One region of the Kitasatospora brasiliensis genome, then DNA from elsewhere that is predicted to be linked to it. Evidence: riboswitches for the same ligand, from Rfam matches in the RefSeq annotation. Region 1 holds a riboswitch; the other holds the start of a gene.
What was found. A riboswitch is a leader RNA that binds a small molecule or an ion and turns the genes downstream of it on or off. The one in region 1 is predicted to bind thiamine pyrophosphate.
Positions count from the first base shown of each region.

Region 2: another riboswitch for thiamine pyrophosphate. It lies ahead of thiO (glycine oxidase ThiO); the one in region 1 lies ahead of QWJ13_RS09670 (purine-cytosine permease family protein).

Region 1 covers NZ_JAUOOW010000002.1:397,497-408,603, reverse strand. Annotated here, with positions in the region: gene QWJ13_RS09710 (hypothetical protein) at 1-989, opposite strand, end outside; gene QWJ13_RS09705 (glycoside hydrolase domain-containing protein) at 1,033-1,902, opposite strand; gene QWJ13_RS09700 (EamA family transporter) at 2,055-3,122, shown strand; gene QWJ13_RS09695 (pyridoxine/pyridoxamine 5'-phosphate oxidase) at 3,144-3,878, opposite strand; gene QWJ13_RS09690 (FAD-binding oxidoreductase) at 4,603-5,967, opposite strand; gene QWJ13_RS34340 (hypothetical protein) at 5,964-6,404, opposite strand; tRNA gene QWJ13_RS09680 (tRNA-Ser) at 6,534-6,621, opposite strand; gene QWJ13_RS09675 (S1C family serine protease) at 6,685-8,349, opposite strand; TPP riboswitch at 8,711-8,855, shown strand; gene QWJ13_RS09670 (purine-cytosine permease family protein) at 8,848-10,254, shown strand; gene QWJ13_RS09665 (glycerophosphodiester phosphodiesterase) at 10,339-11,107, shown strand, end outside.
Region 2 covers NZ_JAUOOW010000001.1:1,133,319-1,144,425, forward strand. Annotated here, with positions in the region: gene thiE (thiamine phosphate synthase) at 1-569, opposite strand, end outside; gene QWJ13_RS05150 (Rv2175c family DNA-binding protein) at 569-934, opposite strand; gene QWJ13_RS05155 (NAD(P)/FAD-dependent oxidoreductase) at 977-2,182, opposite strand; TPP riboswitch at 2,317-2,429, shown strand; gene thiO (glycine oxidase ThiO) at 2,433-3,608, shown strand; gene thiS (sulfur carrier protein ThiS) at 3,605-3,829, shown strand; gene QWJ13_RS05170 (thiazole synthase) at 3,833-4,630, shown strand; gene pknB (Stk1 family PASTA domain-containing Ser/Thr kinase) at 4,728-6,506, shown strand; gene QWJ13_RS05180 (molybdopterin-dependent oxidoreductase) at 6,526-7,155, opposite strand; gene bfr (bacterioferritin) at 7,341-7,820, shown strand; gene QWJ13_RS05190 ((2Fe-2S)-binding protein) at 7,834-8,136, opposite strand; gene QWJ13_RS05195 (class II 3-deoxy-7-phosphoheptulonate synthase) at 8,298-9,647, opposite strand; gene QWJ13_RS05200 (anthranilate synthase family protein) at 9,938-11,107, shown strand, end outside.

The DNA.
Region 1 (11,107 bases):
GAGGTGGCGGGGCGGGCGAGTTCGCGGGTGGCGTCGCGGTCGAGGATGCGGTGGATGTGGCGGTCCCAGGCGGCGGGGCTGTTGGTGAACTCGGCCCGGAAGGCGCGCGGGCCGACCGTCCAGCGGGCGCCCCAGCGGTCCCAGTAGTCGGGCTCGGGGCGGCTCACCCAGAAGGTGAGCAGACCGTACACCGGGACGTAGACGATCTGGAGCAGGAAGACGAACGGCAGCAGTGGCGCGAAGCGGACCGGCTGCGGGCCCCACGGGGTGCCGGGCGGGGCGGGCGGGTCCTGCGGGGACGGCGCGTTCAGGGCGGCCGGGGCGGGGAAGTGGCGGGCGATCCGGACGTGCTCGGCGTCCGTCCCGGACGCCGAGCCGTGCCAGCCGTGCCGCTCGGCGAGCCGGACCACGCCGGCCGCGCCGAGGCCGCGGTAGAGCCGCAGCGGGAGCCCGACCTTCACCACCCGGCCGTGGTCGGCCCGCAGCTCGCCGTCGCCGGCCGCGTGCGCCGCCTCGGCGGCGGCGATCCGGCGGGCCAGGATCGGGGTGACGTAGCGCTCCCAGTGCTCCGGGCGGCCGGTGAGTTCGGCCCGCAGACGGCGCGGCGGGATGAAGCTGCGATTGACCTTCAGCCAGCCGTCGGAGCTCGGGCCGGAGCCGCCGCCGACGTTGTCGGCGAGGATCAGGATGACGAAGAAGGCCACCAGGGCGAGGATCCAGAGCGGCGCGTAGATCCACTGGAGCAGGAACTGGAGCAGCACGACGAGGCGGTTGCGGCGCGGCGCGGGGCCGGGGAAGCCGGCCTCGGGCCGGGGCGACGGGTAGGCCGACGGGTGCGGCGGGGGCGGCGGGGGCGGGGGCGCCGGCACCGGCTGCGCGTAGGGGTTCTGCCCGTACGGCGCCTGTGCGTAGGGATTCCGCGCGTACGGATTCTGCGGCGGCGCCGCGCCGTACCCGTTCGCGCCGCCGTACCCCTGACCGTTCGCCATGCTGCCCCCCGTGCTGGATCGGGGGCCACCCTACCCGCGGGTCTCAGCCGGCGGTCGGGCCGTCCACGAGGTTGCGGTCGACGGTGAGGGTGGCGCCGTTGAAGGTCTCCTCGACATTGCCGTGGTACTGGTGGACGCGCTGGTGGAAGCTCCACAGGTCGGGGGCGAGCCCACCGGAGCCGTCGGTGTCGGCCCGGTCGTCCCAGCGGGCGTACCAGAGCGCGTCGGGCATCGGGGAGCTGCCGGCCCGGGCGGCGGCGGCGAGGTCCGCGATGCCGGAGTCGAGGCTGGAGTAGAAGCCGGAGCGGTAGCCGGCGGCGTGCAGGCCCGCCGTCCAGCCGAGGGCGAAGTCGACCACGGCCTGGCCGCAGGCCGCGTCGCGCAACGGGTAGGCCTCGATGTCCAGGTAGACCGGGCTGCCGCTGGCGAGTCCGAGCGAGCGCAGCCCCCGGACCGCCTCGTCCGCCTCCTCCCGGCCCTGCTCCGCGGCCTTCGCCGGGTCGATCCGCTGGGGCTTGCGGCTCAGGTCGGCGCACGGCGCCTGCAGCCCGACGTGCACCGGCAGGAAGCGCCAGCCCAGCGCCCGCGCCCGGCGCACCCAGTCGGCGGTGAGCCGGGACTGGACGCAGCCGCGCTGGGAGCCGCTGCTGTAGACGCCGAGTGCCCCGTACGGTGCTGCGCCGCGCCAGGCCCGCAGGGTGTCCAGCGACGGTGCGGTGCAGGCGTCGAAGGCGGGGCCGCTCCAGATGCTGCGGTGCCGGGGCGGGCCGGCCCGGTCGGGGAGCTTGACGGCGCGGATGCGGGGGGCGGCGGAGGCCCGGGCGGCGGCCTCGGCGCTCGCGCCCGTCCCGTCGGTGGCCAGCAGGAGCACGAGGGCGGCGGCGAGGAGGGCCGCGGGGCGGAGATAGCGCACCCGGCCTTGATACTGACGGTCCGTCGGAGGATCACCGCAGCCACGCCGTGGCGCCCGCGAGAGTCCACCCTTTCGGATGCACCCGTCCGGTTCCGTCCCGATTTTTGTAACGAGCTTGCTGGTTGGTCACTCCTTACGGCAAACTCACAAATATGCCCAGCTCCCATACCAGCGAAACCTCCGCCGCCTCGTCGTCGGCACCCGCCGTCGCCGAGGCCCTGGCCATGCCGCCCGGCCCCAAGGGCGAGCCTGCCGGTGAGCGGGGCAGCTGGCGACGAGGTGGGTCGCCCGGTTCCGAGGCGCCACCCGAGATCCACCCCGGCCGGTCCACCGGCCGGTTCGGCAAGATCCTGCGGCGCCCGGAGAGCATCCCGGCGCCGCTTCTCTGTCTGGTCGCGATGTTCCTGGTGCAGACCGGCATCGCCTTCTCCAAGCCGCTGTTCGGCCCGCTCGGGGTCAGCGGCACGACCTTCCTGCGGCTCGGCTTCGCCGCCGTGATCCTGCTCGCCGTCACCCGGCCGAAGCTGCGCGACAAGCGCCCGCGCGACCTCGCCGCGGCCGCGCTGCTCGGCATGGCCTCGGCGGGGATGACCTTCCTGTTCGCCGGCGCGATCGACCGGCTGCCGATGGGCACCGCCGCGACGATCGAGTTCCTCGGCCCGCTCGCGGTCGCCCTGGTCTTCGCCCGGCGCGCCAGCCACCTGCTCTGGGCGCTGCTCGCGGCCGCCGGTGTGGTGCTGCTGACCCTGCTCGGCGAGGGCAGCGACGGCGGCTCCCTCGACCCGGTCGGCCTGCTGTACGCCTTCGGAGCGGCCGCCTGCTACTCCGTGTACATCCTGTTCACCGACAAGGTCGGCGCGACCTTCCAGGGGTTCCAGGGCCTGGCGGTGTCGATGACGGTCGGCGCGCTGACGCTGGCGCCGTTCGGGCTCGGCCAGGCCTGGCACGGGCTGACCGCGCCCGAAGCCTCGCCGCTGGGGCTGCTCGCCGCGGTGGCCGGGGTGTCGCTGCTGCTGCCGGTGCTCCCGTACGCGCTGGAGATGACCGCGCTGCGGCGGATGCCGCAGCGGGTGTTCAGCGTGCTGGTCAGCCTGGAGCCGGCGGTCAGCGCGCTGGTCGGACTGGTGGTGCTGGGCCAGCTGCTGGGCGCGCCGCAGCTGGCCGGGATCGCCTGCGTGGTGGCGGCCAGCATCGGCGCCACGCTGACCGGACGGCGGTAGGCCCCGGCGCCCGCCGGCCCGTTACGGCCAGAGCAGGGTGCGCGACCACTCGGGGGAGCTGACCGGCCCGGTGCGGGTGTAGCGCAGCCGGATGTGCCGGCGCCCGGCGTCGCCCTGCCAGAACTCCACCTCGTGGGCCCACAGGGTGTAGACCGCGTGCCCGGGCGCGACCGCGTCCGGGTGCGTCTCCAGCCGGCGACGGGCGACCGCCACCGCCTCGTCGTACTCGGCGACCGAACCCAGCGGCTCGCTCTGCCGCCCGACCAGCGCACCGACCCGGGCGGCGGGCGAGCGGGTGGCGAACTCGGCGCCGGCGACCAGGTCGGCGGCCCGCTCGACGATGCCGCGCACCCGCACCTGGCGGCCCAGCTGCGGCCAGTAGACGCTCAGCGCGGCGGCCGGGTGGTCGGCGAGCTGGCGGCCCTTGGGGCTGCGGGCGTCCGCGGAGAAGCCCCAGCCGGTGCCGGCCGCGTCGACGTCCCGCAGCACCAGCACCCGGGCGTCCGGCATGCCGTCGCTGTCGACGGTGGAGAGGGTGAAGGCCTGCGGGTCCAGCACCCCGGCGTACAACGCGGTGGCGAGCCAGTCCACGAACAGCGGGCCGGGCTCGGCGGGGGCGCCCTCGTGGTCGAAGGACGGCAGCGGGCGGGCCATCGGCGGGCGGCCGAGCAGCAGTTCGGGGACGGACCGGTGCCCGGGATTCGGTGCAGGCCTGGTCTCGTCCGGGCCGATCAGGCCCTCCTCCTCCGCCGCCATCGCGCACCCTTCCTTCCGATTGCCGCGATCGCCACCCCGGCCGGCCCTCCTGGGCCCGGGCACGTGGGTGCGCTGTCGGAGCGCAACCGTACCGCCGGACGCCGACGGCTCCGGGCGCGGGCCCCCGGACGCACGCGCGGGCGGTGCCGATGTCGGCACCGCCCGCGGGACCGGTGTCGCGGTGACCCTTTCCGCCTGCCGGTCGAATGCTGTTCTGTCGCTGTTCCGTCTGGATGTGACGCGTTGATCGCGGCCACCCACGTCCGACGCCCCCGCCGTTCGTGGTGCCCGGTGCCGTCACCCGGCCTTGCGGTCGCTCAGTCGCCCTCCAAGAAGCCGTTCCGAGAAGTTTTTCATCGTGAAATCTGACATCATCCGTGCCATCGTCGATCAAGGTGGGCAAGGTTCGCCGGCCGGACGAACACCCGCGATCAGTGGCGCCGGAAGACAGCATTCCGCAACAAATCGACAAAGCACTAGCTCGTGCGGCCGATTTCGCCCGTTCGCGTGATGCCCACCCTGGCCGCGGGCAGCGCCGAGGAGGGCCGGCAGCGCCTCACCGAAACCCGCCTGACCTGGCACTTCATCCCGGAGCACAGCACGGCGGCGGCACCCGAACCGCCGGGCGCACCACCCCGGCGCGCACGAACCACGGACACGCCCCCGAAAACGTCGATCACCCTTCCATGTCGACTTTCCGGCGGCGCGCAGATGTCCCTGGGAATCAGATCATCTTGCCGGGGTTCAGAATTCCCAGCGGATCGAAGACCGCCTTCAGCTGCCGTTGCAGGTCCAGCGCCACCGGGCCCAGCTCGCGGGCCAGCCAGTCCCGCTTCAGCAGACCCACCCCGTGCTCCCCGGTGATCGTGCCGCCCAGCTCCAGCCCGAGCGCCATGATCTCGCCGAAGGAGCGCTGGGCGCGGGCCGCCTGCTCCCCGTCCGAGGCGTCGAAGACGACGATCGGATGGGTGTTGCCGTCTCCGGCGTGACTGACCACCCCGATGGTCAGCCCGTGCCGCTCGGCGATCACCGCGACACCGTCCAGCATCTCCGCCAGCCGGGAGCGCGGCACCGCCACGTCATCGATCATCGTGGTGCCCAGCCGCTCCAACGCGGGCAGCGCCAGCCGCCGGGCGGCCAGCAGCAGATCGGACTCCGCCTGGTCCTCGGCCGGCACCACCTCGGTCGCCCCGGCCGCCCGGCACAGCTCCGCGACCCGCGCCAGCCCCTCCTCCCGGTCCGGACCGTCGAAGGCCACCAGCAGCAGCGCCTGGGTGTGCTCCGGCAGCCCCATCTGCCCCAGCTCGTTGACGGCCCGCACCGAGACCGCGTCCATCAGCTCCATCAGCGACGGGCTCAGCCCACGCGCCATCACCTCGCAGACCGCCGCCCCGGCCGTGTCCGCGCTCGGGAACTCCGCCACCAGCGCCAGCTGCGGGGCGGGCGCGGGCCGCAGCGTCAGCACCGCCCGGACCACCACGCCCAGCGTCCCCTCCGAGCCGACGAACAGCCTCGTCAGGTCGTACCCGGCCACGCCCTTCGCGGTGCGGCGGCCGACGGACAGCAGCCGGCCGTCCGCCAGCACCACGTCCAGGCCGATCACGTACTCGCTGGTGACGCCGTACTTCACGCAGCAGAGCCCGCCCGCGCCGGTGCCGATGTTGCCACCGATCGTGCAGGACTCCCAGCTGGACGGGTCCGGCGGGTACGAGAGGCCCAACTCCTCTACAGCACGCGAGAGTTCGGCATTGACCACACCGGGCTCGACCACCGCGATCCGGTTCACCGGATCGATCTCCAGGATCCGGTTCAGCTTCACCAGCGACAGCACGACGCAGCCGTCCACCGCGTTCGCCCCGCCCGACAGGCCCGTTCGGGCCCCCTGCGGCACCACCGGGACGCGCAGCTCGGTCGCCGTGCGCATCACGTGCTGCACCTGCTCGACCGTCTCCGGGAACACCACCACGGCGGGCAGGCCGGCCGCGCAGAAGCCCGCCATGTCGTGGCGGTACGCGGCGGTCACGTCCGGGTCCACCACGACCGCCCCGGCCGGGAGGCCCAGGGCCAGTCGGTCCGTCAGATCACTCATCGCCGCCTCCGCTCGCCACCCGGCCGCCTCCACCTCCGCACTCTGCCCGCCGTCCGGTACCCGGGCAAGTGGGCCTCGGGGTGGTGGAGTGGTGCCGGGGGCGGGCGGAGGCGGGCCGACCGAGGCGGGCCGACCGGGACGGCCTCCGGCACCGGCACCGCGCCATCGCCCTCCGGCGCGTAACTCGCGGCCACCGCCGTCAGTTGGGCCACCCGGACGGACGGCACCGGCTTCACCACGACATCGTGTGCGGGCGTGGTCCCCTCGCTCTCGATCGTCCGGAGCCTCGCCTCCACCCGGGCCAGCCGCAGCTCGTCGGCCGCGATCGCCCCGGCGAGTCGGGCCCGCCGCAGCCGCAGCAGTCCGATCGCGTCGTAGTGGCGCAGCATCCGCACCGGCACCCGGCCGTGGCCGGCGAAGTCTCCGATGTTCACCATGGTGGGACCACTCCGCCCCCTGCCACCGTGTCAGGGTCAGCCCCCGGCCCGCCGCCCCCGGGAGGAAACACCGAGGGCGGGTGCCGAACGATGTCGGCACCCGCCCTGAGCAGGTGGTTCTCCTACCGGCGGAGAGCGTGGGATTCGAACCCACGGTACGGGGTCACCGCACGACAGTTTTCAAGACTGTTCCCTTAGGCCGCTCGGGCAGCTCTCCAGGCGGAGGTCAGCCTAACGGGTCCGGCGGGGTTCGGCGCACACGTTTCGGCGGGGCCGGGCGTCACTGCTGGTCGCCGACGCGCTCGGCCAGGGTGACCTTGGTGGTGAAGGTCTGACCGTTGCGGGTGTACTCGACGTCGACGGTCTCGTTGGGCTTGTGCGTCCAGATCCGGCTGACCAGCGCGGGGCCGTTCTCGATCGGGGCGCCGCCGAGCTTGGTGATGACGTCGCCCGGCTTGAGGCCGGCCTTGTCGGCCGCGCCGCCGGGGGTGACGGCCGGCTGGCCCTGGATGTCCTTGGTCTGGATCTGCGCGCCGTCGCCCTTGTAGTCGTCGTTGCGCAGCACGTCGAGCTTGGCGTAGACCGGCTTGCCGGTCTTGATCAGGGTGTCCGCGACCCACTTGGCCTGGTTGATCGGGATGGCGAAGCCCAGGCCGATGCTGCCGGCCCGGCCGTTGGCGGAGGCGTTGGACTGGATCGCCGAGTTGATGCCGATCACCGCGCCGCCGGAGTCGAGCAGCGGGCCGCCGGAGTTGCCGGGGTTGATCGAGGCGTCGGTCTGGAGGGCGTTCATGTACGAGGCCTGCGCGCCGGTCTCGTCGCCGGAGGCCACCGGGCGGTCCTTGGCGCTGATGATGCCGCTGGTGACGGTGGACTCCAGGCCGTACGGCGCACCGATCGCGACGGTGGCGTCGCCGACGTTGACCTTGTCGGAGTCGGCCAGCGGCAGCGGGGCCAGCTTGCCCTTCGGCGGGTTGTCGATCTTGACCACGGCGACGTCGTAGCCCTCGGCGTGGCCCAGCACCGAGGCGTTGTAGGAGCTGCCGTCGGCGAACTTGACGGTCAGCTTGCCGCCGTTGAGGGTCGGCGCGACCACGTGGTTGTTGGTGAGGATGTGGCCCTCGGTGTCGAAGACGAAGCCGGTGCCGGTGCCCGACTCGCCGTTGCCCTGCGCCTTGATGGTGACGACGCTGGGCAGCGCCTTCTGCGCGATGGCGGCGATCGAGCCGGGGGCGGGCTCGTTCTTCTGGTGGTCGCTGGCCTGGATGGTGGTGCTGCGGTGGTCGTTCGCGGAGGTGATGCTGTCGCCGCGGTTCGCGACGGTCACGCCGAGCGCGCCGCCGGCCAGACCGGCGACCAGGGCGACGGCCGCGAGCATGGCGACCAGGCCGCCGCGCTTCTTGCCCGGCCCGCCGGGGCCGCCGGCGTGGTCGGCCGGGTAGCCGAGCGGGCCCGCCGGGCCGCCGGGGTAGCCCGCGCCGGCGTCCTGGGTGGGGCCCCAGCCGCCGAGCGGCTGACCGGCTCCGAAGGGGTGGTGGCCGTGCGCGGCGGGTGCGGCGCCGTACCCCTCGTGGGCGCCGGCAGCCGGGACGCCGTGGGTCGGGGTGGCGTACGGGTTGCCGGGCGGCGGCAGGACCGGGGCGGCGGCCGGGGCCACCGGGGTCGGCGGGGCGGGCGGCAGGACCGGCGGCGGCGCGTCGATGTAGCCGGTGGCCGGGTCGACGGCCGGCTCCTGGGCGACGGGCGCGGCAGGCGCCGCGGGCGCGACGGGCGGGACGGGCGGGACGGGGGCGGCGGGCGCCTCCGGTGCGGGCACCTTGCCGAAGGCGACGGTGGGCCGGTGCCCGCCCTCCGCCGCAGCAGCACCCTCCGCCGGAGCGCTCTGGACGGCAGCGGCCTCGACCGGTGTACCGGCGTCCGGCTCGGGCACCCGCCGGAAGGCCATGGTCGGCTTGTGCCCGCCCTGAGCGGGGCCGTCGGAAGCGGCCTCAGCCGCTCCCTGGCCGGCGGGCTGCTCCCCCTGCGGCCCGGTGGGCCCAACCTCGCGCTCGGTGCTCACGGACGACCTCCATAGCTGGCAGAACCAAGGACCATAGTTTTTCGCACTGTCGATTCGATTGCCGTAAGGACCCCTCTGAAGAACTCATAAGAATCCTTAGCCGGCCCCGACGGCCACGCCGACCGACACCGGTACCGACGCCGGGAACGACGGCCGAGGCTCCCTCCCCCGCCGGCCGTCCCGCGATGCGGACCGCGCACGGCTCGGCCTTGGGCGTTCGCCCCCGTCCCGGTTAGCCTGTCGCTCCAAACTGAAACGCGGGAGCTTGGACCCACCAGGCTGAGAGTGCGCATGTCGACCGTACGCCACCGGAGTGACGGACGTTCGAGGGGGCGCTGACCGCCGGAACCTGTCCGGGTAATGCCGGCGTAGGGAGTATCGGCCATGCCGCCTGCTTCGCCATCCTCTTCTTCGGGCGCGAACGCGTCCTCGGACGCCCCCACCTCCGCGACCGCCCTCCAGGAGCGCCCCGCGCACGTCGAGGCCCCCCTGGTCCTGGACACCGAACCGCCGCGCACCCTGAGCTTCCGGGACCAGTTCGCGCTCTGGATGAACCTGGGCGTCAGCCTGATCGGCTTCTCCACCGCCGCCACCGTGCTCGGCGCCCGCGGCAGCGAGCTGTCGCTGGCCGCCGCGGTGACCGCGATCGCGATCGGCACGGCGGTCGGCACCGCGATGCTCGGCGTGGCCGCGCTGATCGGCGCCCGCACCGGCGCCCCCGCGATGGCGAACCTGCGCGGGCTGTTCGGCACCCGGCTGTCCTACCTGCCGACGGTGCTGAACATCGTGCAGTGCGTCGGCTGGGGCGTGTTCGAGCTGCTGACCATCGCGGCGAGCGCCCAGACCGTCGCCCACACCAGCGGCCTGCGCTGGCTGTTCGTCCTGCTCGCGGGCGCGCTGACCACCGCGCTGACCATCTGGCCGCTGGGCTCGATCGCGGTGCTGCGCCGGTTCGTGGCCGGGGCGGTCGCGGTGGCGATGGTGTACTTCACCGTCCAGCTGGGCCGCCAGGGCGTGCCGGACCCTGGCGCGGGCAACTGGCACGGCTTCCTCGGCGCCACCGACGCGATGATCGCGGTGTCGATCTCCTTCGTCCCGCTGGCCGCCGACTACACCCGGCACTCCCGCACCCCGCGCTCGGCGTTCTGGGGCAGCTTCTCCGGCTACACGCTCGCCCAGGTCTGGTGCTACGTGCTCGGCCTGATGGCGCTGCTGCAGTCGGACGGCGACCCGAACCGGATCTTCGACTCCTTCCTCGGGGTCTGGGCCGGCTGGCTGTTCCTGCTGGTGCTGGTGCTGCGCGAGACGGACCAGTCCTTCGCCAACGTGTACTCGACCGCGATGTCGGTGCAGAACCTGCTGCCGAAGGTGGACCGCCGGGTGCTCTCCGGCGCGATCGGCGCCCTGACCACCGTGCTGGCGCTCCAGATCGACGAGTTCACCGACACCTACTACGGCTTCCTCGGCCTGATCGGCTCGGTCTTCGTGCCGCTGCTGGCGGTGCTCGCCGTCGACTACTTCCTCGGCGCCGGACGGCACGGCTGGAACCTCTCCGCCGAGGCGCCGTCCCGCTGGCTGATGCTGCTGCCGTGGGCGCTGGGCTTCGCGGTCTACCAGTTCATCGCGCCGACCCAGGTGGCCGGCTGGTGGACGGACTTCTGGACCTCCGCCCAGGAGACGCTGCACTTCACCCCGCAGGAGTGGACCTCCGCCTCGCTGTTCGCCTTCCTGGTGCCGGCCCTGGTCACCTGGGCGCTCACCCCGCTCAGCCGCCGCGCCGTTCGCGCCTGAGACGACCGGAGAACAGCGAAGACGGCCCCACAGGTTGGGGCCGTCTTCGTCCGCGCGTCACCTGCGCCGCCTATCGTGGGGCCCGTGACCAGCCCAGACCTGTCCTCGGCGGCGGCGCGCACCGCGCCGCCCGTCCAGGTGATCGCCCACCGCGGTTCCTCCCACGCCCTGCCCGAGCACACCCTCGCGGCCTACCGGCGCGCGCTCGACGAGGGCGCCGACGCGCTGGAGTGCGATGTCCGGGTCACCGCCGACGGCGCGCTGGTCTGCGTGCACGACCGCCGGATCGGACGGGTCTCCAACGGCCAGGGCACCGTCTCGGCGATGACCCTCGCCGAGCTGGAGGCGTACGACTTCGGCGCCTGGAAGACCGGCCGCCCCAGCACCGACCCGGAGCTGCGCGGCGTGCTGCGGCTGGAGCGCCTGCTGGAGCTGGTGGTGGAGTGCGGCCGCCCGGTGGACCTGGCGATCGAGACCAAGCACCCGGTGCGCTTCCGCGGCCGGGTGGAGGCCGAGCTGCTGCGCACCCTGGAGCGGTTCAAGATCGGCGCGACCCGGGAGGGCGACCGCCCGACCGCCCGGATCATGAGCTTCTCCTCGATCGCGCTGAACCGGGTGGCCGCCGCCGCGCCGGAGTACCGGAGGGTCTTCCTCTTCGAGCGGCCGCTGCCGCTGCTCGGCCGGCTGCGCGAGGGCTCGCCGCTGCCGGGCGGGGCGCGGATCGCCGGCCCGGGCATCGAACTGGTGCGGGCCCGGCCGCGGCTGGTGACCCGGCTGCGCGAGCTGGGGCACCAGGTGCACGTGTGGACGGTGGACGAGCCGGCCGACGTCGAGCTCTGCCTGGAGCTCGGGG
Region 2 (11,107 bases), on a different contig from region 1:
ACGACGATCCGGCGGGCACCGGCGGCCAGCACCTCGTCCAGGTTGCCGAGGTCGATCCCGCCGATCGCGAACCACGGCCGGTCGGTGGTCTGCTTCGCCGCGTACGAGACCAGGCCGAGGCCCGGCGCCGGGCGGCCCGGCTTGGTCGGGGTCGGCCAGACCGGGCCGGTGCAGAAGTAGTCCACGCCGGGCTCGGCGATCGCCGCGTCCACCTCGGACTCGGCGTGGCAGGACCGGCCGATCAGCACGTCCTCGCCGAGGATCGCCCGGGCGGCCGGCACCGGCAGGTCGTCCTGGCCCAGGTGCAGCACGTCCGGCCGGGCCGCGTGGGCGACGTCGGCGCGGTCGTTGACGGCCAGCAGCTTGCCGTGCCGGCGGCAGGCGTCGGCGAAGACCTCCAGGGCCGCCAGCTCCTGCTTGGCCTCCAGGCCCTTGTCGCGCAGCTGGACGATGTCCACCCCGCCCGCCAGCGCCGCGTCCAGGAACTCGGCGAGGTCGCCCTGCTCACGACGGGCGTCGGTGCACAGGTAGAGCCGGGCGTCGGCAAGCCCGGCGCGGGGGCCGGTCATCACAGCGCCATGGCCTGGGCGCGGCGCTTGACCTCGGTGGCCCGGTTCTCCCACAGCGCCTGGATCGGGCTGCCCGGCAGCGACTCGTCCTCGGTGAACATCCACTCGATGATCTCGTTGTCGGAGAAGCCGCTGTCCCGCAGCACGGTCAGCAGGCCGATCAGGTGCTTGACCGGGCCGTCGTCGTCGATGAACGCCGCCGGGACCTGAAGGGACTTGTTGGGACCGCGACGAACCGCGATCAGGTCACCCTTCTTGACCATGTTGCGGACCTCGGTGACCAGCACGCCCCACCGTTCGGAGATGTCGGGCAGGTACAGCCACTCGGGGACCAGGGCTTCAGTCTTGGCATTGATCTCACTCACGGCACCAGACTGCCACCTCGACGGCCCCCCGCGCACACGGCCCTACGCCGCGGCCGCCTTCAGGGGCACCGAAGGGTCGGCCGCGCGGGCCGGGTCCAGCACGGTGCCGGCCTCGATCAGCTTCCGTCCCTGGGCCAGGTCGCGCGGGCGGTCCACGGTCAGCAGCGCGCTCGGCACCCCGTCGCGCAGCCAGAGCACCGACCAGGCGGCGTCCTTCGGGCCGCCGCGCCAGAGCAGCTCGTCGCCCTCGGCGTGCCGGCCGGCGTACTGGACCATCCGCCCGAACTGCTCGGACCAGAAGTACGGCACCGGGTCGTACGCCGGGGCGTCCGCGCCCAGCAGGGTGGCGGCCGCGGCCTCGCCGGACTTCAGGGCGTGGTCCCAGTGCTGGACGGCCAGCCGGGCGCCGGCCCGGGCCGAGGGGTAGCTGACGCAGTCGCCGACCGCGAGGACGCCGGGCACGGAGGTGCGCAGCCGCCCGTCCACGACGACCGCGCCGGTCGCGTCCAGCTCGACACCGGTGCCGGCCAGCCAGCCGGTCGCGGGGCGGGCTCCGATGCCCACCACCACCTCGTCGGCGGGCAGGTGCGAGCCGTCCGCCAGCAGCACCGCGCCGGGCTCGACGGCGGCCACGCCGACGCCGCAGCGCAGGTCGACCCCGGCCTCGGCGTACCAGGCGGCCATCGCCGAACCGAGCTCCGTCGGCAGCGCGCCGGGCAGCGGCGCCGGGCCGGCCTCGACCACCGTCACCTCGCAGCCGGCCTCGCGGGCCGCGGTGGACACCTCGGCGCCGATCCAGCCCGCGCCGACCAGCACCAGCCGCAGCCCGGGGCGCAGCAGGGCGCGCAGCGCCAGGGCGTCGTCCACGGTGTGCAGCAGGTGCGCCCGCTCGGCGCCGGGCAGGGCGCGCGGGACGGCGCCGGTGGCGATCACCAGCGAGCCGTAGGGGAGGTCACCGGCGTCGGTGTGCAGCACGCCGGGGGTGAGGCCGGTGGCGCGGCGGCCGGTGAGCAGCTCGATGTCGAGCTGCTGGTAGTCGATGCCCAGGGTGGTGGAGTCGGCCTTGCCGAGCAGCACGTCCTTGGAGAGCGGCGGGCGGTCGTACGGCGCGTGCGGCTCCTCGCCGACCAGTGCGATCCGCCCCTCCCAGCCGCCCTGCCGCAGCTTGAGGGCGCACTGCGCCCCGGCCAGCCCGGCTCCGACAACGACCACCTGATCCGTCACGCTCAGCTCTGCCACGCCCGTCACTGTACTCAGCGGCACACGGGCGGTCGCTCCCCAGTCCACCCCTACGCCGGCGGCCTCCGGCCGGGAGCGCCGGACGAGGACGGGTCCGGGGCCTGGACGGGCCTTCGGGTGGGGCGGGGCCCGGCGTTAAGGTGGGAGCACCACACGGGAGCCCGGCGAACCGGGCTGAGAGGCGGGCTGACACGGCCCGCGACCGTCCGAACCTGATCCGGGTCATACCGGCGAAGGGAGAAGAGCAGCCTTGTCACGCTTGCCCTCAGGCAGCCACCCCGACGTCCTGGTGATCGGCGGGGGCATCATCGGCCTCGCCGTCGCCTGGCGCACCGCCCGGCGCGGGCTGCGGAACGTGATCGTGGTCGACCCCGAGCACGGCCACGGCGCCGCCGGGGTCGCGGCCGGGATGCTCGCCCCGGTCACCGAGCTCCAGTACGGCGAGGAGCCGCTGCTGCGCCTCGGCATGGCCTCCAACGAGCGGTACCAGGGCTTCGCCGCCGAGCTCACCGAGGCGAGCGGCGGCCTGGACACCGGTTACCGCCGCTGCGGCACGATCGCCGTCGCCCAGGACTCCGACGACCGCGCGGAGCTGCGCGAACTGCACGCCTTCCACCGGCGCCTCGGCCTGGACTCGACCTGGCTGACCGGCCGGGAGGCCCGCAAGCTGGAGCCGATGCTCGCCCCCGGTGTGCGTGGCGGCCTGCACGTCGCCGACGACCACCAGGTCGACCCGCGCCGTCTGCTGGTCGCCCTGTCCGCCGCCTGCGAGCGCGCGGGCGTCCTGCTCCACCGCGCCGAGGCCGTCGAGCTGCTGGTCGAGGACGGCCGGGCGACCGGCGCCCGGCTTAGCACCGGCGAGACCGTGAGCGCCGGGCAGGTCCTCCTCGCCGCCGGCCCGCACAGCCACCGGCTGCCCGGACTGCCGGAGGGCGTGCTGCCCGCGATCCGTCCGGTGAAGGGCCAGATCCTGCGGCTGCGCGTGCCGGACGCCTACCGGCCGTTCCTGTCCCGCAACGTCCGCGCGGTCGTCCGCGGCCGGCACCTGTACGTCGTTCCGCGCGAGAACGGCGAGCTGGTGGTCGGCGCGACCACCGAGGAGCAGGGCTACGACACCACCGTCACCGCCGGAGGGGTTTACGAACTCCTGCGTGACGCCCACGAGTTGATCCCGGGCATCACCGAACTCCCGCTGGTGGAGACCGCGGCGGGCCTGCGCCCCGGCTCGCCGGACAACGCCCCGCTCCTGGGCCCGACTTCACTGCCCGGCCTGGTCGCCGCCACCGGCCACTACCGCAACGGCGTGCTGCTCACCCCGGTGACCGCCGACCTGCTCTCCGAGTACCTGACCACCGGCGAACTCCCGGATCCGGCACAGCCGTTCACCCCCACCCGGTTCTCCCCCGCCCGCCTCAGCACGAAGGCCTCCGCATGACCGAGATCGCCCTGAACGAGATCACCCTGACCGTCAACGGCGAGCCCCGCCGGGTGCCCGCCGCGACCACCCTCGCCGAGCTGGTGGCCACCGTCAGCGCCGCCCCCACCGGTGTCGCCGCCGCCCTCAACGAGGCCGTGGTGCCGCGCAGTTCATGGTCCGGGACGGCGCTGAGCGCCGGCGACCGGATCGAGATCCTCACCGCCGTCCAGGGAGGCTGAACCATGGCCGACGACCTCCTCACCATCGCCGGGACGACCTTCTCCTCCCGGCTGATCATGGGCACCGGCGGCGCCCCCAGCCTGGAGGTCCTGGAGCGCGCCCTGCTCGCCTCCGGCACCGAGCTGACCACGGTCGCGATGCGCCGGGTCGACGCCTCCACCCAGGGCTCCGTCCTGGACGTGCTGACCCGCAACGGCATCCGCGTGCTGCCCAACACGGCCGGCTGCTTCACCGCCGGCGAGGCCGTACTGACCGCCCGGCTGGCCCGCGAGGCGCTCGGCACCGACTGGGTGAAGCTGGAGGTGATCGCCGACGAGCGCACCCTGCTGCCGGACCCGATCGAGCTGCTGGACGCCGCCGAGACCCTGGTCGACGACGGCTTCACCGTGCTGCCGTACACCAATGACGACCCGGTGCTGGCGCGCAAGCTGGAGGACGTCGGCTGCGCGGCCATCATGCCGCTGGGCTCGCCGATCGGTTCGGGCCTGGGCATCCGCAACCCGCACAACTTCCAGCTGATCGTGGAGAGCGCGGGCGTCCCGGTGGTGCTGGACGCGGGCGCCGGCACCGCCTCCGACGTCGCGCTGGCGATGGAGCTGGGCTGCTCCGCGGTGATGCTCGCCTCCGCGGTGACCCGCGCTCAGGACCCGGTGCTGATGGCCGAGGCGATGCGGCACGCCGCCGAGGCGGGCCGCCTCGCCCACCGGGCCGGCCGCATCCCGCGCCGCTTCCACGCCGAGGCCTCCTCCGCGATGGCCGGCCGCGCCGACCTGGACACCCGGGAGCACCCCGCGTTCTGACCCCGGGCCCGTGTCACAAGCCGGGCACAGCCGGGCCCGGAGGCGGTGTCCTCCGGGCCCGGCCCGGCGCTTCGCCACTACAATCGCCCAGGTGGACATGGCACTGCACGACCCCCTGATCGGTTCCCTGCTCGACAACCGGTACCGGGTCGAGCAGCGGATCGCGACCGGCGGGATGTCCACCGTCTACAAGGGCACCGACACCCGCCTGGACCGGGTGGTCGCGCTCAAGGTGATGCATCCCTCACTGGCCGGCGACGAGGGCTTCACCGCCCGCTTCATCCGCGAGGCCAAGGCCGTCGCCAAGCTCACCCACCCCAACGTGGTCAACGTCTTCGACCAGGGCGCCGACGGCGGCCATGTCTTCCTGGCCATGGAGTACGTGCCCGGCCGCACCCTGCGCGACCTGCTGCGCGACCGCGGCGCGCTGTCCGTCCGGGCCGCGCTGGACGTGCTGGAGCCGGTGCTCGCCGCGCTCGGCGCCGCCCACCGGGCCGGGCTGGTGCACCGCGACGTCAAGCCGGAGAACGTGCTGATCACCGAGGGCGGCCTGGTCAAGGTCGCCGACTTCGGCCTGGTCCGGGTGCTCGGCGCCGGCGACGGCGCGCCCACCTCGACCACCACCGCCACCGGCGGCACGGTCATGGGCACCGTCTCCTACCTGGCTCCCGAGCAGATCCTCCCGGACGCCCCCACCGACCAGCGGGTGGACGTCTACGCGGCCGGCATCCTGCTGTACGAGATGCTCACCGGCCACCGCCCGCACACCGGCGACAACCCCGTCCAGGTCATGTACAAGCACCTGCACGAGGACGTCCCGGCCCCCTCGCTGGTCGCCCCCGCCGTCGCCCCCGCGCTGGACGCGATCGTGGCCGGCGCCTGCGCCCGAGCCGCCGACGCCCGCCCGTACGACGCGGTGGAGCTGCTCGCCGCCCTCCAGCGGGTGCGCCGCACCCTCACCCCGGCCGAGCTGGACGCCGAACCGCCGGCCTCCACCCGGCCCAGCCCGCGCTACCCGACCAGCGAGCCGACCTCGGTGATCCAGCCGCTGCCGCGGCCCGCCGAGGCCCCGCCGACGGAGCGCACCAGCGTCCTGGACATGCCGCCGGAGCTGATGGACCAGCTGCTCACCGAGCCCCGCCCGTACGACGAGCCGGCCCCGGTGCGCCGGCGCCGGCCGAACCCGCTGCGCCGCCTCCCGCGCAAGCCGCTGATCTGGACGGCCGCGGCGACCGCCCTGGTGCTGACGATCGGCGGCGTCACCTACGGGATCTCCGAGGGGCTGTACGGCTCGGTGCCCAGCGTGCTCGGCGTGGACCGGGCGCAGGCGCAGCGGGTCCTGGACCAGCAGGGCCTGCACGGGAAGTTCGTCGAGGCGTTCAGCGAGTCCGTCCCGGCCGGCCAGGTGATCTCCTCCGACCCCGGGGTGGGCGCGCGCACCCGCAAGAGCGACAGCGTGACCGTCACCGTCTCCAAGGGCCCCAAGCGGATCGCGGTGCCGGACCTGGTCGGCAAGAGCGCCGCCGACGCCGCCACGGCGCTGGCCGGCGCCCAGCTGACCAAGGGCGGCGTGACCGAGACCTACGACGACACGGTGCCCGAGGGCTCGGTGATCAGCACCTCGCCCGCGGCCGGGCAGCTGTTGCAGGAGAACAGCTCGGTCTCGCTGGTGGTCAGCAAGGGCATGGTAGCCGTCCCGAACGTCACCGGGATGAGCAAGGACGAGGCGCAGAAGACGCTCCAGGCGGCCGGCTTCATCATGCAGACCAGCGGCTGGGACGTGTTCGGCGCGGTGACCTCCTCCGGCCAGTCGCCGGCGGCGGGCGAGCGGCGGCCGCAGCGCACCGTGGTGACCGTGAAGTTCTCGCTGTTCTAGAAGCTCCGGCCGGGCCCGGTCAGCGCAGCGGCCCGTCGCCGGGCTCCTCCTGGTAGGAGTAGCGCTGCTCGCGCCAGGGGTCGGCGAGGTTGTGGTAGCCGCGCTCCTCCCAGAAGCCGCGCCGGTCGGCCCGCATGTACTCCACCGCGCGCACCCACTTGGGGCCCTTCCAGGCGTACAGCCGCGGCACCACCAGCCGGACGGGGAAGCCGTGCTCGGCGGTGAGCGCCTCGCCGTTGCGGTGGGTGGCGAGCAGGGTGTGCGGGTCGGCGAAGTCGGCGAGCCGCAGGTTGGCGCTGTAGCCGTACTCGGCCCAGACCATGACGTGGGTGACGCCGGGCGCCGGGGGCACCAGGTCGAGTACGGCGGCGCCGGGCACGCCCGTCCACTCGTTGCCGAGCACGGAGAACTTGGTCACGCAGTGCAGGTCCGCGACGACGGTGGTGCGCGGCAGGGCGTTGAAGGCCTCGAAGTCCCAGCTGTGCTTCTCCGCCGAGGCGGTGGCGCCGAACACCTGGAGGTCCCAGGTCAGCGGCTTGAAGCGGGGCACCGGCCCGTAGTGCAGGGCGGGCCAGCCGCGCTGTGCGCGCTGGCCCGGCGGGAGCCTCGGGTCAGACGGCGGAAGCGGTTCGTGTTTCGACTGACCCATGAATCCATGGTGACAGACGGCGGACGGGCCCCGGTGCGCGCCCCTTTCGCGAATCCACGCCCCACCCAAACGGGACATTCCGACACATGTCCTAGTGAGTGTGAACTTACTGGAATTTCCGCCCGAACCGGTGCCAGGATGCCCAGCGCAGGACCCACGGCCGGACGAGCGCAGGAGGCACCACCATGCAGGGCGATCCCGAGGTCATCGAGTTCCTCAACGAGCAGCTCACCGCCGAGCTGACCGCGATCAACCAGTACTTCCTGCACGCCAAGATGCAGGAGAACTTCGGCTGGACGAAGCTCGCCAAGTACACCCGGCACGAGTCCTTCGACGAGATGAAGCACGCCGAGACCCTCACCGACCGGATCCTGTTCCTGGACGGGCTGCCCAACTACCAGCGCCTGTTCCACGTCCGGATCGGCCAGACGGTCAAGGAGATGTTCGAGGCGGACCGCCAGATCGAGGTCGAGGCGATCGACCGGCTCAAGCGCGGGATCGTGGTGATGCGGGCCAAGAACGACGTCACCTCGGCGAACATCTTCGAGGACATCCTGGCCGACGAGGAGCACCACATCGACTACCTCGACACCCAGCTGGAACTGCTGGAGAAGCTCGGCGAGCCGCTCTACCTCGCCCAGGTCATCGAGCAGCCGGACTCCTGAGGGCCAGGGCGGCTCAGGCCGCCCGCAGCGGGATCACCGGCGCGGGCGCCGGAACCGGGAGGACGGGCGCCGAAACCGGGACGGCGGGCGCCACCGGCGCCTCCGGCTCCGCGAGGCCGAGCTTCGCGGCCAGCCGGGCGGTCGGGCAGGGCCGGGCGCCGTGCTCGCCGAGCAGCCCCTGGATCCGGCGCACGCAGGACCCGCAGTCGGTGCCGGCCTTGCAGCCCTTGGCGATCTGGCGCGGAGTGCTGGCACCGCCGTCGATCGCCTGCTTCACCTGGTCCTCGGTGACCGCATGGCACATGCACACGTACATCGAGGACTCTCCCGGGGGTGAAGCGGAGTGGATCTTGACTAAGGCTTGCCTTAGTTCACTAAGCCTCACCTTACCTGGCGATCCGGGCACGAAGAAGCCCCTCCGGGTTCGGGAACCCCGAATCCGGAGGGGCCTTCGTCACATTCGGCGCTACCCGGGGATCACTGCCCCCGGTACATCTCCGCCACCAGGAACGCCAGGTCCAGCGACTGGCTGCGGTTGAGGCGCGGGTCGCACGCCGTCTCGTAGCGCTGGTGGAGGTCGTCCACCAGGACCTCGTCGCCACCGCCGACACACTCGGTGACGTCGTCGCCGGTCAGCTCCATGTGGATGCCGCCCGGGTGGGTGCCGAGCGCGCGGTGCACCTCGAAGAAGCCCTTGACCTCGTCCAGGACGTCGTCGAAGCGGCGGGTCTTGTGCCCACTGGACGCCTCGAAGGTGTTGCCGTGCATCGGGTCGCAGATCCACACCGGCTTGGCGCCGGAGGCGGTGACCTTCTCCACCAGGGTGGGCAGGTGGTCGCGGATCTTGCCCGCACCCATCCGGGTGATGAAGGTCAGGCGGCCGGGCTCGCGCTCCGGGTCCAGCTTCTCGATCAGGGCGAGCGCGTCGTCCACCGTGGTGGTCGGGCCGAGCTTGACGCCGATCGGGTTGCGGATCTTGGAGGCGAACTCGATGTGCGCGTGGTCCAGCTGCCGGGTGCGCTCACCGATCCACACCATGTGGCCGGAGACGTCGTACAGCTCTCCGGTGCGCGAGTCCACGCGGGTCAGCGCGGTCTCGTAGTCGAGGATCAGCGCCTCGTGCGAGGAGAAGAACTCGACCGCCTTGAACTCCTCCGGCTCCACGCCGCAGGCGCTCATGAACGCCAGGGCGTTGTCGATCTCCCGGGCGAGCTGCTCGTAGCGCTGGCCGGCCGGCGAGTTGCGGACGAAGTCCTGGTTCCAGGCGTGCACCTGGCGCAGGTCCGCGTAACCACCGGTGGTGAACGCGCGCACCAGGTTGAGCGTCGCGGCGGACGCGTTGTACATCCGCTTCAGGCGCTCCGGGTCCGGGTTGCGGGACTCGGGGGTGAACTCGAAGCCGTTCACCGAGTCGCCGCGGTAGACCGGCAGGGTCACGCCGTCGCGGGTCTCGGTCGACTTGGAGCGCGGCTTGGAGTACTGGCCGGCGATGCGGCCGACCTTCACCACCGGCACCGAGGCCGCGTACGTCAGTACGGCGGCCATCTGGAGCAGCGTCTTCAGCTTGTTGCGGATGTGCTCCGCCGAGACTCCGTCGAAGGCCTCGGCACAGTCACCACCCTGGAGGAGGAAGGCCTCCCCGCGCGCCACGGCACCGAGCCGGGCGCGCAGCTGGTCACACTCGCCGGCGAAGACGAGGGGCGGATAGGAGGCGAGCTCCGCAAGGGTCTTGCGCAGAGCCTCTTGGTCCGGCCATTCAGGCTGCTGCGCCGCGGGCAGGGACTGCCAGGAATGGGCAGTCCGCGATGTCTCAGTCGTAGCGGTCACACCGCCAAGGCTACGGGGTGACAGGAGTGGCACGTGACTACTGACCGAGGAATGAGACACATCTCGGACAAAAGCCCGACCGTCCTCACCCCCCGCACCGCATCCGCTACGCTCGCACCATGCACGCGTCCCACACCCACTCCTGGTGGTGGTCCTCCCCCAAGGGTGGCCCACAGTTGACGCGTTCCTAGACGAACACGACGGCCGCCCCTCGGGGCGGCCGTCGGCATCTGAGCAGACGGCCCTCCGGGAGCGGACCTCGCACCGCCTTCACCAGTCCACCCGGAAGGATGCCGATTCCCGTGACCGCCGCCGCCACCCTGCTCGCCCGCCTCACCGCCCCCGACGCCCCCGCCTTCGCCCTGCTGCACCGCCGCACCCCGCGGCTCAGCCCGGACACCGTCGAGGTGCTGCTGGGCACCGTCGACAGCTACGAGCACCTCGCCGACCTGCCCGTCCGCAGCGGCGCGCCGGCCGGCGGCAGCCCGGTGCACGACCTGCTCGCGCTCGTCCCGTACCGCCAGATCCGCGAGCGGGGCTTCGAGGCGCACGACGACGGGACCCCGCTGCAGGCCCTCTCGGTGACCGGGCAGTACACCCTGCCACTGGCCGAACTCACCTCCGCCCTACCGGAGTTGCCGGTCTCACTGACAGGCGGCGGGTTCGACGTGGACGACGACGCGTACGCGGAGATCGTCCGCCGGGTGATCCGGGACGAGATCGGCAACGGCGAGGGCGCCAACTTCGTGATCCGGCGCGACTTCCACGCGACGCTCGAAGACTGCTCCACCGAGCTGGCGCTGACCCTGTTCGGCCGGCTGCTGGAGCAGGAGCGCGGCGCGTACTGGACCTTCCTGGTGCACACCGGGGAAAGGGTCCTGGTCGGCGCCTCCCCCGAGGTGCACGTCCGGCAGAGCGGCGGCACCGTCGTGATGAACCCGATCTCCGGCACCTACCGCTATCCGGCCGGCGGCTCCGACCTCGACTCGCTGCTCCGATTCCTGCACGACCCCAAGGAGTTGGAGGAGCTCACCATGGTCGTGGACGAGGAGCTCAAGATGATGTGCACCGTCGGCGACCTCGGCGGCCAGGTGCTCGGGCCCCGGCTCAAGGAGATGTCCCACCTCGCCCACACCGAGTACGAGCTGCGCGGGCGCACCTCGCTGGACGTCCGCGAGGTGCTCCGCGAGACGATGTTCGCCGCGACCGTCACGGGCAGCCCGGTCGAGAACGCCACCCGGGTGATCAAGCGGTACGAGCCCGCCGGGCGCGGCTACTACTCCGGCGCGCTCGCCCTGATCGGCCGCTCCGCCAGCGGCGGGCAGCTGCTGGACTCGCCGATCTGCATCCGCACCGCCGACATCGACCCGGCCACCGGCCGGCTGGTCGTCCGGGTCGGCGCCACCCTGGTGCGCCACTCCGTCCCCGAGTCCGAGGTCGCCGAGACCCACGCCAAGGCC